2 regions of the Neobacillus camarae genome follow, and region 2 is predicted to be linked to the other one. Evidence: a T-box and tRNA genes for the amino acid it is inferred to sense, from the RefSeq annotation. Region 2 holds a T-box; the other holds one or more tRNA genes.

Region 1 (8,355 bases), on a different contig from region 2:
GATGACTTGTTTAATTCTCTTTTTTACTAGTTGGTCCATTAACTTACCTCAGCTCCATTGCTGCTACCGATAATACGAATCGTTAGCAAAAAAGTTTCGCCCTAGACGAAAAAAGTTCCCAGTACCTATAATTTTAACAAAATATTACTAAAAATTGCTAATAAGAATTGTCTAATGGTTCTAAATACCGGAAGAGAGTAGTTAATTTTAGGTCTCGAACCATTCCTATTGTTTACCGGCACTTTAATCTTTACTATAAATAAAAGCCAGGCAGCAGCCTGGCTTTTCTATTATCAACTTTATAACAACTTTTCTCCAAACAATGATCCCATTAATCCAACCGCAATAGCGGCTGTTTTATTTCTCTCATCCAAGATAGGGTTAACTTCTACAAATTCAGCCGATGTGATGATTTTTGCCTCTTCCAGCATTTCCATGGCCAGATGGCTTTCACGATAGCTAATCCCCCCCATTACGGGTGTTCCAACACCTGGTGCCTCACGTGGGTCCAGGCCGTCCAAATCTAGGGAGAGATGGACACCATCTGTTCGGTCTTTCAAATAAGCAATGGTCTCTTCCATCACCTTCGTCATGCCCAGCCTGTCAATTTCATGCATGGTATACACTTTAATCCCTTTATCTTTAATCAGCTTCTTTTCTCCTTCGTCCAATGCCCGTGCCCCGATGATCACCACATTCTCAGGTTTTACTTTAGGAGAATACCCGCCGATTTCCGTTAACAAAGGGTGCCCCATCCCGAGGCTGACGGCAAGCGGCATGCCATGGATATTACCGGATGGGCTTGTTTCTGCTGTATTTAAGTCGCCATGTGCGTCGTACCATATTACCCCGAGGTTTTGGTAGTGCTTGGCAACCCCTGCCAAGGTTCCAATTGCGATACTATGATCTCCACCGAGCACTAAAGGAAGTGCACCAGACTGGATCACTTCGTCTACTTTTCGAGCCAGTAATTCACTTTTCTCTGCTACTAAATCTAAATTTCTAAGATTGGATTCCCGGTCAATCACGACTTCTGGTCGGCCAATAGGAATATCTCCCAAATCTGCAACCTCAGAAAATAGCGCTTTCATTTTTTCGTTAATCCCGGCATAACGCATGGCACTTGGACCCATGTCCACACCACGCCGCATTTGCCCCAAATCCATCGGCATACCAATAATAGCAAGCTTATCGTTCATCACTAACCCCTCCCTATAGCTCTATTTTAATGGCAGATGCTGAAATGACTCAACCTGGCAATATTTTGCATATATATACAGAGCCTGCGTTTTCAAGAAAATTTGGCTTGAAGTATGGAAGGATGTGTAGCACCAAGGCAATAAAAAAACACAAGGACCTTAATGGCCCTTGTGTTTTTTTGAATATTTATTTATGAGCCATGAAGGACTCGAACCTTCGACCCTCTGATTAAAAGTCAGATGCTCTACCGACTGAGCTAATGGCTCTAAAGATGGCTGGGCTAGCAGGATTCGAACCTACGAATGACGGAGTCAAAGTCCGTTGCCTTACCGCTTGGCTATAGCCCAATATTTTTACATTTAATAGCATGTCCAATTAAAAGGAAAAATATAAGTGGTGGAGGGGGACGGATTCGAACCGCCGAACCCTGAGGGAGCGGATTTACAGTCCGCCGCGTTTAGCCACTTCGCTACCCCTCCAAAAAAAAAGTGCCGGCTAGAGGACTTGAACCCCCAACCTACTGATTACAAGTCAGTTGCTCTACCAATTGAGCTAAACCGGCAAAATATATATGGTGGAGGATGACGGGATCGAACCGCCGACCCTCTGCTTGTAAGGCAGATGCTCTCCCAGCTGAGCTAATCCTCCAAAAATGGTGACCCCTACGGGATTCGAACCCGTGTTACCGCCGTGAAAGGGCGGTGTCTTAACCGCTTGACCAAGGGGCCTCTTATATTTAGTTTGGTAAGCTCCCAAGCGGGCTCGAACCGCTGACCTCTTCCTTACCATGGAAGTGCTCTACCTACTGAGCTATGGAAGCATGACTGAAATGGTTTTAAACATAAAAATGGCTCCGCAGGTAGGACTCGAACCTACGACCGATCGGTTAACAGCCGATAGCTCTACCACTGAGCTACTGCGGAATAATCATAACTTAAAGATTCATAATCAGCCTGGCAGCGTCCTACTCTCACAGGGGCTTTCGCCCCAACTACCATCGGCGCTGAGAAGCTTAACTTCCGTGTTCGGGATGGGAACGGGTGTGACCTTCTCGCCATCGCCGCCAGACTAATTACTGACACTATTATATTATAGTGTGTTTTTAATAAATTTCAAGAGGAATTTTTTATTTTTTTCATTCCCTCAAAACTGGATAATTAGAAGAAAAAGAAGTAAAACGAGTCTGCTTTATTAGTGTTGTCTAGCTCCAGCGCACAGCGTCTAGAATCCTTCGCTCATCTCCCTGCGATAAGTCAACATCGAATCGCTACGCTCTCCGTGTTTCCTTTATCTCAGTCAATGTGCTCCAGGCCATATGCCGCTAAACGTGCGCTTCCGCTTTTCTTATTGGTTAAGTCCTCGATCGATTAGTATCAGTCAGCTCCACACGTCACCGTGCTTCCACCCCTGACCTATCAACCTGATCATCTTTCAGGGATCTTACTAGCTTGACGCTATGGGAAATCTCATCTTGAGGGGGGCTTCATGCTTAGATGCTTTCAGCACTTATCCCGTCCGCACATAGCTACCCAGCGATGCCTTTGGCAAGACAACTGGTACACCAGCGGTGCGTCCATCCCGGTCCTCTCGTACTAAGGACAGCTCCTCTCAAATTTCCTGCGCCCACGACGGATAGGGACCGAACTGTCTCACGACGTTCTGAACCCAGCTCGCGTACCGCTTTAATGGGCGAACAGCCCAACCCTTGGGACCGACTACAGCCCCAGGATGCGATGAGCCGACATCGAGGTGCCAAACCTCCCCGTCGATGTGGACTCTTGGGGGAGATAAGCCTGTTATCCCCAGGGTAGCTTTTATCCGTTGAGCGATGGCCCTTCCATGCGGAACCACCGGATCACTAAGCCCGACTTTCGTCCCTGCTCGACTTGTAGGTCTCGCAGTCAAGCTCCCTTGTGCCTTTACACTCTGCGAATGATTTCCAACCATTCTGAGGGAACCTTTGGGCGCCTCCGTTACTCTTTAGGAGGCGACCGCCCCAGTCAAACTGCCCACCTGACACTGTCTCCCATCCCGATAAGGGATGCGGGTTAGAATTTCAATACAGCCAGGGTAGTATCCCACCGACGCCTCCACCGAAGCTGGCGCTCCGGCTTCTCAGGCTCCTACCTATCCTGTACAAGCTGTACCAAAATTCAATATCAGGCTACAGTAAAGCTCCATGGGGTCTTTCCGTCCTGTCGCGGGTAACCTGCATCTTCACAGGTACTATAATTTCACCGAGTCTCTCGTTGAGACAGTGCCCAGATCGTTACGCCTTTCGTGCGGGTCGGAACTTACCCGACAAGGAATTTCGCTACCTTAGGACCGTTATAGTTACGGCCGCCGTTTACTGGGGCTTCGATTCAGAGCTTCGCTTTGCAGCTAACCCCTCCTCTTAACCTTCCAGCACCGGGCAGGCGTCAGCCCCTATACTTCGCCTTGCGGCTTCGCAGAGACCTGTGTTTTTGCTAAACAGTCGCCTGGGCCTATTCACTGCGGCTTACCGAGGCTATTCACCCCAGTAAGCACCCCTTCTCCCGAAGTTACGGGGTCATTTTGCCGAGTTCCTTAACGAGAGTTCTCTCGCTCACCTTAGGATTCTCTCCTCGCCTACCTGTGTCGGTTTGCGGTACGGGCACCTTTTATCTCGCTAGAGGCTTTTCTTGGCAGTGTGGAATCAGGAACTTCGGTACTCTATTTCCCTCGCTGTCACAGCTTGAGCCTTACGGTGAACGGATTTTCCTATTCACCAGCCTAACTGCTTAGACGCACATAACCAGCAGTGCGCTTACCCTATCCTCCTGCGTCCCCCCATCACTCAAACGATAAAGAGGTGGTACAGGAATATCAACCTGTTGTCCATCGCCTACGCCTTTCGGCCTCGGCTTAGGTCCCGACTAACCCTGAGCGGACGAGCCTTCCTCAGGAAACCTTAGGCATACGGTGGATGAGATTCTCACTCATCTTTCGCTACTCATACCGGCATTCTCACTTCTAAGCGCTCCACCAGTCCTTACGGTCTAGCTTCAACGCCCTTAGAACGCTCTCCTACCACTGACATCGAAGATGTCAATCCACAGCTTCGGTGATACGTTTAGCCCCGGTACATTTTCGGCGCAGAGTCACTCGACCAGTGAGCTATTACGCACTCTTTAAATGGTGGCTGCTTCTAAGCCAACATCCTGGTTGTCTAAGCAACTCCACATCCTTTTCCACTTAACGTATACTTTGGGACCTTAGCTGGTGGTCTGGGCTGTTTCCCTTTTGACTACGGATCTTATCACTCGCAGTCTGACTCCCACGGATAAGTCTTTGGCATTCGGAGTTTGTCTGAATTCGGTAACCCGATGGGGGCCCCTAGTCCAAACAGTGCTCTACCTCCAAGACTCTAACTTCGTGAGGCTAGCCCTAAAGCTATTTCGGAGAGAACCAGCTATCTCCAAGTTCGATTGGAATTTCTCCGCTACCCACACCTCATCCGCGCACTTTTCAACGTGCGTCGGTTCGGGCCTCCATCCAGTGTTACCTGGACTTCACCCTGGACATGGGTAGATCACCTGGTTTCGGGTCTACGACTGCATACTATTTCGCCCTACTTAAGACTCGCTTTCGCTGCGGCTCCGTCTCATCAACTTAACCTCGCATGCAATCGTAACTCGCCGGTTCATTCTACAAAAGGCACGCCATCACCCATAAACGGGCTCTGACTACTTGTAGGCACACGGTTTCAGGATCTCTTTCACTCCCCTTCCGGGGTGCTTTTCACCTTTCCCTCACGGTACTGGTTCACTATCGGTCACTAGGGAGTATTTAGCCTTGGGAGATGGTCCTCCCTGCTTCCGACCGGATTTCACGTGTCCGGCCGTACTCAGGATCCACTCAGGAGGGAACGAAGTTTCAACTACAGGGCTGTTACCTTCTATGGCTGGCCTTTCCAGACCGCTTCATCTACCCCGTTCCTTTGTAACTCCATGTTGAGTGTCCTACAACCCCGAAAGGCAAGCCTTTCGGTTTGGGCTGTTCCCGTTTCGCTCGCCGCTACTCAGGGAATCGCGTTTGCTTTCTCTTCCTCCGGGTACTTAGATGTTTCAGTTCCCCGGGTATGCCTTCAATACCCTATGTATTCAGGTAAAGATGCTGCCCCATTACGGGCAACGGGTTTCCCCATTCGGAAATCTCCGGATCAAAGCTTACTTACAGCTCCCCGAAGCATATCGGTGTTAGTACCGTCCTTCATCGGCTCCTAGTGCCAAGGCATTCACCGTGCGCCCTTTCTAACTTAACCTAAATGGTTTAAAACCTAAAATGGCGATTACTCGGTTTTACTTGGTTTCTTCTATATTACGATTATCCAGTTTTCAAAGAACGAATTCTTGAGAGAATTGTTTCAAATTAAACCTTACGGTCTAATCCACACAAAAAAAGATTGCTCCCTCAAAACTAAACAAACAACAGAGGTCAACGTCTTATCAGTCCGTAAGGACTGCATATTCCTTAGAAAGGAGGTGATCCAGCCGCACCTTCCGATACGGCTACCTTGTTACGACTTCACCCCAATCATCTGTCCCACCTTAGGCGGCTGGCTCCTTACGGTTACCCCACCGACTTCGGGTGTTACAAACTCTCGTGGTGTGACGGGCGGTGTGTACAAGGCCCGGGAACGTATTCACCGCGGCATGCTGATCCGCGATTACTAGCGATTCCGGCTTCATGCAGGCGAGTTGCAGCCTGCAATCCGAACTGAGAATGGTTTTATGGGATTGGCTTCACCTCGCGGCTTCGCTGCCCTTTGTACCATCCATTGTAGCACGTGTGTAGCCCAGGTCATAAGGGGCATGATGATTTGACGTCATCCCCACCTTCCTCCGGTTTGTCACCGGCAGTCAGATTAGAGTGCCCAACTGAATGCTGGCAACTAATCTCAAGGGTTGCGCTCGTTGCGGGACTTAACCCAACATCTCACGACACGAGCTGACGACAACCATGCACCACCTGTCACTCTGTCCCCCGAAGGGGAAATTCCTATCTCTAGGAGTGTCAGAGGATGTCAAGACCTGGTAAGGTTCTTCGCGTTGCTTCGAATTAAACCACATGCTCCACCGCTTGTGCGGGCCCCCGTCAATTCCTTTGAGTTTCAGCCTTGCGGCCGTACTCCCCAGGCGGAGTGCTTAATGCGTTAGCTGCAGCACTAAAGGGCGGAAACCCTCTAACACTTAGCACTCATCGTTTACGGCGTGGACTACCAGGGTATCTAATCCTGTTTGCTCCCCACGCTTTCGCGCCTCAGCGTCAGTTACAGACCAGAAAGCCGCCTTCGCCACTGGTGTTCCTCCACATCTCTACGCATTTCACCGCTACACGTGGAATTCCGCTTTCCTCTTCTGCACTCAAGTCCCCCAGTTTCCAATGACCCTCCACGGTTGAGCCGTGGGCTTTCACATCAGACTTAAAGGACCGCCTGCGCGCGCTTTACGCCCAATAATTCCGGACAACGCTTGCCACCTACGTATTACCGCGGCTGCTGGCACGTAGTTAGCCGTGGCTTTCTGGTTAGGTACCGTCAAGGTACCGGCAGTTACTCCGATACTTGTTCTTCCCTAACAACAGAGCTTTACGACCCGAAGGCCTTCATCGCTCACGCGGCGTTGCTCCATCAGACTTTCGTCCATTGTGGAAGATTCCCTACTGCTGCCTCCCGTAGGAGTCTGGGCCGTGTCTCAGTCCCAGTGTGGCCGATCACCCTCTCAGGTCGGCTACGCATCGTCGCCTTGGTGAGCCGTTACCTCACCAACTAGCTAATGCGCCGCGGGCCCATCTGTAAGTGTCAGCTAAAAAACCGACTTTCAGCCTCCCCTCATGTGAGGGAAGAAATTATCCGGTATTAGCATCGGTTTCCCGATGTTATCCCAGTCTTACAGGCAGGTTGCCCACGTGTTACTCACCCGTCCGCCGCTAACCAACAGGAGCAAGCTCCTATTGATTCGCTCGACTTGCATGTATTAGGCACGCCGCCAGCGTTCGTCCTGAGCCAGGATCAAACTCTCCAAGAAAGTTGATATAGCTCATAAAATTTAAAACGTTGGCTTCGTTTCGTTAGAAACGAATGTTTATTGTTGACGTATTTGTTTGTTTAGTTTTCAAAGAACAATCCGCCGCTCTGAAAGCGACTTTTAAATCATATCACCCGAAGACTTCCCTGTCAACACCTTTTTAAGATGTTAACGTTTGTCATCAGCGACGGTTATTACTATAACAAGATTATAAATAAAAGTCAACGTTATCTTCAAAAAAAATTCAGCTCTTTTTGATACTCTTTTTAACGGTTCTAATATACTTCATGCATTCTTGATGGGAAGCGACCCTCTTAAATAGAGCAAATAAGATTTTATAGCGTTCCTCCATTGCTCTTTTGACTATATGGTCAATCCGTTCATCGCTTAAATCAAATAAAATTTCATCCATTTCCCGTTTTATTAAATACTCCATTTCTTTTACTTCTTTCTCATTGATTAATAGTCCAAACATATACTACCTCCGATAAAATGGTGTGTTGTAGTATTGTTTTCCATTTCGTCCAATTTTATAATCCATCTTTTTTCACATATTTTTCATTTCATTGCATAAGTATGAGACAAGGAATGGTATTGGACGAGGTGGGAGAAGATGAACTTTTTTGTTGTGCTAAACGGGAATGCATTAAAAAGGATTGCCTTAATATTAATTGCCGCATTTTTTACAGCATGGTTTATTTACATTGAAAACTTGGCCCAAATCCCTGTTTTTTCAATGAAGGAGGATCCAAGAGCTATTTATCGGGGAGAAAAAAATGTAGCACTTACCTTCAATATTGGTTGGGGGGATGAAAAAGCGGCACCGATTTTGGATAGCTTAAAAAATGAGAACGTAAAATCCGCGACTTTTTTCCTATCTGGCTCATGGGCCGAAAGACACCCTGACCTAGTGGACCGAATTGTTAAAGAAGGTTTTGAAATTGGTATCCTTGGATACAACTATGTAGACTATTCAGAATTGGAAGAGGCCAAAATTGCTAAAGATCTCTCAAAGGCTCAAGAGGTTTTTCAAAAGCTAAATGTAAAAGAAATCAAGCTGTTGCGGGCACCCACCGGACATTTTGACGAGCGAACCTTAAAAATC
Region 2 (8,355 bases):
AGCCCAGTCCGCGCCTTTAAATCGGTCAATATGAATCCGATTTTTATGGAAAGGGGCAAAGGCTCCAAAATCTATGATATTGATGCTAATGAATACATTGACTATGTGCTGTCCTGGGGACCGTTAATACTGGGACATGCTAACGACCAAGTCGTCGAAGCGTTGAAAAAGACAGCCGAGCAAGGAACCAGTTTTGGTGCTCCGACTTTATTGGAAAATAAATTGGCCCAGCTAGTCCAAGAACGCGTGCCTTCGATTGAAATTATCCGGATGGTCAACTCCGGCACAGAAGCCACCATGAGTGCGCTCCGTCTTGCACGCGGTTATACTAGCCGCAACAAAATATTAAAATTCGAAGGCTCTTACCATGGACATGGCGATTCCTTGTTAATTAAAGCAGGTTCCGGTGTTGCCACCCTCGGGCTTCCCGATAGCCCTGGTGTTCCGGAGAGCATTGCGAAAAATACCATCACGGTAGCGTACAATGACATTGACGGTGTTAAACTTGCTTTTGAAAAATTTGGGGATGACATTGCCTGTATCATCGTTGAACCTGTTGCCGGCAACATGGGCCTCGTGCCTCCGCTTCCAGGTTTCTTGGAAGGGTTGCGTGAAATTACTACCCAATACGGAGCATTGCTGATTTTTGATGAAGTCATGACCGGCTTCCGTGTCGGCTACAACTGTGCCCAAGGTTATTTTAATATCACGCCTGACTTGACTTGCTTAGGAAAAGTTATTGGCGGGGGGCTGCCGGTAGGAGCTTATGGCGGTAAAGCTGAAATCATGGAAAAAATCGCGCCAAGCGGCCCGATTTACCAAGCAGGCACTTTGTCAGGAAACCCGTTAGCGATGACTGCCGGCTATGAGACATTAAGCCAGTTAACTCCTGAGCACTATCAGGAATTCATCCGTAAAGCGGACATGCTGGAAAAAGGCTTTACAGCAGCCGCTGAAAAGCATGGTGTTCCGATTACGTTTAACCGTGCCGGTTCGATGATTGGCTTTTTCTTCACCGGTATGGATGTCGTCAATTACGAGACAGCCAAAACCTCGAATCTTGATTATTTTGCTCAGTATTACGTCGAAATGGCCGACCAAGGAATCTTCTTGCCGCCATCCCAATTCGAGGGACTGTTCTTGTCCACCGAACATTCGGATGAGGATATTGCCAAAACGATACAAGCAGCAGAAGTTGCTTTTTCCAAGCTTAAATAACATGGAAGCACCCGCCAATCGACGGGTGTTTTTTTTTTGCTCTAGGAATCCAGTATTTAAAAATGCTCTCTTAAGGGGTTTCCAATAAGGCCTCTTGGCGACAAAACGGGCAGGAAAAGAGACGAAACTGTCGGCAATAAGGCTTCTTGGCGACAAAATGAACTGGAAAACAGACTAAATTGTCCTCAATAAACCTTGGTTACAAAAAGCACTGACAAACTCGAGGACCCCTTCTTTAAGAAAGATCCTGGGCTTCTTCTAAAAACTCCTGCAATTTTTCCAGACAATCGGGCTTTTTTATCATAAATAAAAATATTGGCTCATAGAGTGTAAGTGACATAGTGATTTTACGTGAAGGAAACGAAAGGAGGAGTCGCTTTGTCCCAGGAGAATCAATCGTACCTTAGATTTTCTGTGGAGGAATCGTTGTGGTTTAGAAAAGGACAGGAAGTCGAGGAACTCATTTCCATATCCCTAGACCCGGACATAACCATCCAGGAAAACGATCAGTACGTAACTATACGGGGGTCGCTGGAACTCTCCGGCGAATATAAAAACGTACAGGATAGTAATGCTGTTGAGGCCCAGGCGGTGCCTTCACAAAAATTTGTGGAGCGGGTCGCGGAACAAGAAGAGGGAGTCTGTGAATTTTCACACCGGTTCCCAGTTGACATTACCATTCCGAATAACCGCATTCAAAGTGTTTACGATATCGATGTGCTGGTGGAATCGTTTGATTATTCTTTGCCTGAGCGCAGTTGCTTGAAGCTTTCTGCCGAACTGACGATCAGTGGGCTCTATGAATCCGAACCCCAGCAGGAAGAAGAGCAGGAATATGAGGTCGTTCATCGCGCCGAAGCCGAATTTGAGGAAGAAATAGAAGAGCATGCTGCCCATAGCCCATATGAGAACAATGTGTTATTTGAAATTGAGGCAAGGAAGCAGCAGGATGAACAGCCGAAAGTTGAGGCATTCCCTAAGTTCCCGACGTTTAACTATCAGCCGGAGGAAGCCGAGGAAAGCGCAGACCACGAGGAAGCATGGCAATTCCAAGAATACCACCCGGAGCCTGTTGAGCCAGCCTTACATTTTCATGAAGCCAGAAGCGAGCAGCATCCAGTGGAAGTGGAGGTAGTGGCAGAAAAGACGAAGGTGGTGCCGGAAGTATTAGAGGAAGTGGACGAAGTTTTAGAAAGTTCATCTTCTTCCGAAGAAGCCCCTAAGAAGAAAAAGAAAACCGTAAAAAAGAAAACCATGACCCTGACCGATTTCCTTGCCCGCAAGGATGAAGGACCGCAGCAGGCAAGACTGCGTATGTGCATTGTCCAAAAGGGCGACACAATTGACTCCCTCTCGGAGCGGTATTCAGTGCCCGTGCATAATTTGTTGCGCATGAACCAGCTTGAAATCAGCGAGGATGTCCATGAAGGCCAAGTATTGTATATTCCGGCCGCTTTGGCAAAAAAGTAAACTTTTGAAGGAATTGAGCGGGTCGTTCGGCCTGCTCAGATTCTTTTTTTCAGACTTTTTGTAAAGGGAAGAGAGTTGAATTTTATGAGTGACCCCAACCGATTGGAGAGGCTCACTCCAATCCTGCAGCAATACCAAGTGGAACCGTATTTTATCGAGGATTTCGGAAGTGTCCAGAAGGTGTATTCCAATAAAGGCACCTTTGCCTTGAAAAAAATTCCTCCTTCGATCGGGACCGATTTTATCCGCCATGTCCATTATCTTTACCAAAAAGGCTATAACCGAATTGTCCCAATATATCCGGCCATGGATGGCAGGTACGCAATCTTGCATGATAACGAGCTTTATTACCTGATGCCATGGATGTCGAATGATTATTCGGAAAACCGCCAGTTTAAAAATAACCAGCTGTTCCGCGAGCTGGCTAGGTTGCATACCTTGTCAGCCAAAGAAGTCAAGGTTAGCCAGGAAGAACGGACCGAACATTACGAAAAAACCATCGAGCAGTTGGATAAACATCAGGAATTCCTCGACGGCTTTATTGATGTTTGTGAAAAAAAGGCGTACATGTCGCCGTTTGAATTGCTCTATTGCTTGTACTATAACGAAATCAGCCAGGCGTTACGGTTTTCCAAATCAAAGTTCGAAGAATGGTATGAGCAAACGAAGGAGAAAGAGAAGGCCCGGATGGTGGTCGTCCACGGGAAACTGTCCCATGAGCATTTTCTTTATGATGACCGCGGCTACGGTTTTTTCATCAATTTTGAAAATGCCCAGTATGGTTCACCGATTCACGATTTGCTGCCGTACCTGTCGCGGGCGCTCAACACCAGCCCGAAGCGCAACGATGAGGTGATTGACTGGGTATATCATTATTATAAATATTTTCCCTTCAAATCCGATGAAAAACTATTATTCTACAGTTATCTGTCCTATCCCATCCCAATCATTCAAGCGGCAGAGAAGTTTTACCGCAAGCAACGGCCCAAAAATGAGTTGAAATTCGTTCGGCAGCTGCAGCATCGCTATTGGCAATTGAAAAATACCGAGTATGTAGTGATGCGGATGAGCGAGATTGATGCCCAGCAACAGGCAGCGGCCCAGGCGGCAAAAGAAGGAGCCCAACAGCAGCAAAGTTAGTTTGCGCCGATGGGCTCTTATATCACGTCAAAATAGATGGAAATGGCAATCCCGACAAAGACCGATAATAAAATGACATCAAAAACAGTCGGCAGAAAAATCGTCCTCAAAAACTGAAAAATTATAAACGGTACAATTAACTGTCCGCTCACCTTGCGAAACGTTTTAAACCAGGGACGGTATTTGTATTTTTGAAAATTCCTCACCGGTAAACCTCCCCCACGCCCATTTACCATATGTATATTCAGACAATCGTGTGAATTCTCCAATATTTGTTTAAAATATTTCCTTTACAAAAAATCAAATGCATGGTTTGATAAAAATGAAATCATTTACAAGTGCCTATTTTACTAAATGAACAATCTAAAGGAGTACATACATGTATTGGTTTATTCTACTATTTCCGCTGCTCATCTATCCATGGGGATTTGATCCGTACTACACAGACCCCAAAACAAATTATTTGTACCTATTTGTTATCGGCACTTGGTTGTATGTCCTATTCAAACGCAAGTTCCGCTCCCTGTTTCCTTCCCAAGAACACAACATGGCAGTTTACACCTTATTTGTGTTTATATGTCTGGTAGAAATCTCAACTGCGTTTTCCGATTACCGGTATACGTCTGTTTATGGCCTTATCGATCGCAAGGAAGGCCTGATTTCGTTTTTCTCCTACTGCAGTGTATTTTTATTTTCGTTCAGGTTTTTGGGGGAGAAAAAATGGGATAAAGCCATTTCGGGAATCGCGATTGTGTCGATAATCGTCTCGATCTATGGAATCCTGCAGCATTTCCAACTGGACTTTTTGCCTCGGAATAGCGCCATGCGTCATTATCCTGGAACTTACACGTTTTTTGATAATCCTAACTTTTTCGGTTCCTATTTGGTATTGGCATTCTTGTCAGCCGTGACCTGTTTCATTATATCAAAGAGCAAAAAAACTACTATGCTGTATTACATCACAGTTTGTTTTGCATTTGTTGCATTAATATTTTCTAATACCAGAAGCGCTTATGTTGGTGTATTTTGCGCTCTGGTGTTTCTGAAGGTTTTTGTTATTTTTAAGAGAAAATTCCTATGGAAAAAATGGGGATCCCTAATGGTTTCCTTGATGCTATTATTGCTTATTATTAATTGGACTGAAAACGGGAGGTATAATGATCGGATTGGGTCTGTTTTATCGGATTCATATAAGATAGCTTCCCATCATAGCACCGGTCATGAAGGTTCTTCAAGGTTTTTTATATGGAAGAAATCACTGCCATTAATCCCGGAATATTTTTGGATCGGTTCTGGTCCGGATACCTTTGAGTTTATTTTTCCAGCAACAGATAAGGAATTACTAACCTACTTGGGTGGACAGAGAGTGGACAAAGCCCATAATGAGTACTTGCAGATGGCGATTACCTTAGGGGTTCCGGCACTATTAACCTATTTGCTGTTTATATTTTTGATTTTGCGAAAGGCGTTCCTTGCGGTTCGAATGGCGAGCGGCAAGGAGAGACTGATGATGTACGGGCTCATTTCCATCGTCATCGGCTATTTGATTCAGGCATTCTTTAATATCAGCACGGTTCCAGTTGCTCCGCTATATTGGGCTATTCTAGGGATTACCCTTGCCAAATCCGAGTGGTTAATGAAGAGTGCAGCATCGGAACAATTGAACTTACCAGACCACGGAAAGAACCAAATTGCTTAAAAGTGGTAGCATTTTTCATAGGTGCTTCATAGTATATAAATTAAAAAAATTGTCCATCATGATTGACGAAGGGACCCTTTTTTGGGTAGTATAACAATATAATTTAAAAACCAAAAGCAAAGACAGGGAAGAGTACGATACCATCCGGCTTTAAGAGAGGGAAATTATTAGCTGAAAGATTTCCTAAGCGGAACATCGGAAGGTCACCCAATAGCTTCTTCTGTGAACAATCAGTAGCAGAAGACGGAGGAAATCCGTTATTCGATGAAGCGCCAATCAATAATGGTTGATTGGAAAAAAGGTGGTACCGCGAAGCAACTCCATTCGTCCTTTTACGACGAATGGGGTTTTTTGTTGTTTGCAGGTAGTTTAGAAGGAGGCAATATACATGGAAACAAAGGAAATTTCAATGCCTACCAAATATGACCCCCAATCTATTGAAAAAGGGCGTTATAAATGGTGGGTAGAAGGCAAATTTTTTGAAGCGAAAGATGACGAGGGAAAACAGCCATATACGATCGTGATTCCGCCGCCAAACGTTACAGGTAAACTGCACTTAGGCCATGCGTGGGATACAACGCTACAAGATATTATTACGCGTATGAAGCGGATGCAGGGTTATGATGTTTTATGGCTGCCTGGCATGGACCATGCCGGAATCGCCACCCAGGCAAAAGTCGAGCAAAAGCTACGCAGTGAAGGCAAAAGCCGTTATGACTTAGGCCGTGAAAAATTTGTCGAGGAAACATGGAAGTGGAAGGAAGAGTATGCCTCCCATATCCGCCAGCAATGGGCCAAATTAGGCCTGGGCCTTGATTATTCACGTGAGCGTTTTACCCTGGACGAAGGCTTGTCTAAAGCGGTACGTGAAGTATTTGTTAAGCTATATAATAAAGGGCTTATTTATCGCGGTGAATACATCATCAACTGGGACCCGTCGACCAAGACAGCTCTATCCGATATTGAGGTTATCTATAAGGATGTTCAGGGTGCTTTCTATCATATGAATTATCCACTTGCCGATGGCTCTGGTTCGATTGAAGTGGCAACGACCCGTCCGGAAACAATGCTGGGCGATACCGCAGTAGCAGTCCATCCGGAAGATGAGCGCTACCAGCATCTAATCGGCAAAACTGTCATCCTGCCAATTGTCGGCCGGGAAATCCCGATTGTCGCGGATGACTATGTTGATAAAGAGTTTGGTTCTGGGGCAGTAAAAATCACGCCTGCCCATGATCCTAATGACTTTGAAGTCGGTAACCGCCATAACCTGGAGCGGATTCTCGTCATGAACGAGGACGGCACGATGAATGAAAAAGCCGGCAAGTACCAAGGTTTGGACCGGTTCGAATGCCGTAAGCAAATCGTTAAGGACCTTCAGGAACAAGGCGTTCTGTTCAAAATTGAAGACCACTTGCATTCCGTCGGACACTCCGAGCGCAGCGGTGCCGTAGTAGAGCCATATCTGTCCACCCAATGGTTTGTAAAAATGCAGCCGCTAGCCGATGCAGCCGTTGAATTGCAAAAGAAGGAGAACAAGGTTAACTTCGTTCCGGACCGGTTTGAAAAAACTTACTTGCACTGGATGGAAAATATCCGTGACTGGTGTATTTCAAGACAATTGTGGTGGGGACACCGGATTCCAGCTTGGTATCACAAGGAAACTGGTGAAGTCTATGTCGGCCATGAAGCACCGGCTGACGCGGAAAGTTGGGAACAGGATAAAGATGTATTGGATACATGGTTCAGTTCCGCCCTATGGCCATTCTCGACTCTGGGCTGGCCGGATAAGGATGCAGCGGACTTCAAACGGTTTTTCCCAACCGATGCGCTGGTAACCGGTTATGATATCATCTTCTTCTGGGTATCTCGGATGATTTTCCAAAGTGTCGAATTCACCGGTGACCGTCCATTTAAGGATGTTCTCATCCATGGTCTCGTACGCGATGAGCAAGGCCGGAAAATGAGTAAATCATTAGGTAACGGTGTTGATCCAATGGACGTCATAGATCAATACGGTGCCGATGCACTAAGATATTTCTTATCCACTGGTTCTTCACCAGGTCAGGATTTGCGTTATAGCACGGAAAAAGTAGAAGCAACTTGGAATTTTGCCAATAAAATTTGGAACGCTTCCCGGTTTGCTTTAATGAATATGAATGGTTTAACCTATGAGGAAATTGATTTCAGCGGTGAAAAATCAGTTGCCGATAAATGGATTTTAACCCGTTTGAATGAAACGATTGATCATGTCACGAAGCTTTCCGAGCGCTACGAGTTCGGTGAAGTCGGTAGGGCATTATATAATTTTATCTGGGATGACTTCTGTGACTGGTACATCGAAATGTCCAAGCTGCCATTGTACGGGGAAGACGAGGCGGCCAAGAAAACGACCCGTTCCATTTTGGCTTATGTCCTAGACAACACCATGCGCCTGCTGCATCCGTTTATGCCATTTATTACAGAGGAAATCTGGCAAAACCTGCCGCATCAAGGAGAATCGATCACTATCGCTGACTGGCCGCAGGTTAAGCCTGAACTGAGCGATGATCAAGCAGCCCAAGAGATGAAACTGCTGGTAGAAATGATCCGTTCAGTACGGAACATCCGTGCCGAGGTGAATACCCCATTAAGCAAGAAAATTAAGATGCTGGTGAAAGCGAAGGATGAAGCCATCCAGAAAGCTCTGGAGGAAAACCGCGGCTATATTGAGCGTTTCTGTAATCCGGAAGAGCTGGTGATCGGAACGGATATCGAAGTACCGGATAAAGCCATGACAGCCGTCATCACCGGGGTAGAAATCATCCTGCCGCTTGAGGGCTTGATTA

What was found. The T-box of region 2 lies ahead of ACY8D0_RS20840 (valine--tRNA ligase). A T-box ahead of a tRNA ligase gene usually reads a tRNA of that ligase, here a tRNA-Val.
Region 1: it encodes a tRNA-Val, which carries the amino acid that the T-box ahead of ACY8D0_RS20840 (valine--tRNA ligase) is inferred to sense. The anticodon was not compared.

The regions. Positions count from the first base shown of each region.
Region 1 is NZ_JBUCKX010000004.1:100,328-108,682, reverse strand. It holds gene sigW (RNA polymerase sigma factor SigW) at 1-39, opposite strand, end outside; gene rocF (arginase) at 300-1,199, opposite strand; tRNA gene ACY8D0_RS21895 (tRNA-Lys) at 1,394-1,466, opposite strand; tRNA gene ACY8D0_RS21890 (tRNA-Gln) at 1,473-1,547, opposite strand; tRNA gene ACY8D0_RS21885 (tRNA-Tyr) at 1,595-1,679, opposite strand; tRNA gene ACY8D0_RS21880 (tRNA-Thr) at 1,690-1,762, opposite strand; tRNA gene ACY8D0_RS21875 (tRNA-Val) at 1,773-1,848, opposite strand; tRNA gene ACY8D0_RS21870 (tRNA-Glu) at 1,854-1,928, opposite strand; tRNA gene ACY8D0_RS21865 (tRNA-Thr) at 1,948-2,020, opposite strand; tRNA gene ACY8D0_RS21860 (tRNA-Asn) at 2,049-2,123, opposite strand; rRNA gene rrf (5S ribosomal RNA) at 2,152-2,268, opposite strand; rRNA gene ACY8D0_RS21850 (23S ribosomal RNA) at 2,548-5,485, opposite strand; rRNA gene ACY8D0_RS21845 (16S ribosomal RNA) at 5,699-7,250, opposite strand; gene ACY8D0_RS21840 (hypothetical protein) at 7,495-7,725, opposite strand; gene pdaB (polysaccharide deacetylase family sporulation protein PdaB) at 7,864-8,355, shown strand, end outside.
Region 2 is NZ_JBUCKX010000003.1:1,096,990-1,105,344, reverse strand. It holds gene hemL (glutamate-1-semialdehyde 2,1-aminomutase) at 1-1,218, shown strand, start outside; gene spoVID (stage VI sporulation protein D) at 1,597-2,688, shown strand; gene ysxE (spore coat protein YsxE) at 2,773-3,828, shown strand; gene ACY8D0_RS20850 (hypothetical protein) at 3,846-4,034, opposite strand; gene ACY8D0_RS20845 (O-antigen ligase family protein) at 4,208-5,527, shown strand; T-box leader at 5,638-5,862, shown strand; gene ACY8D0_RS20840 (valine--tRNA ligase) at 5,916-8,355, shown strand, end outside.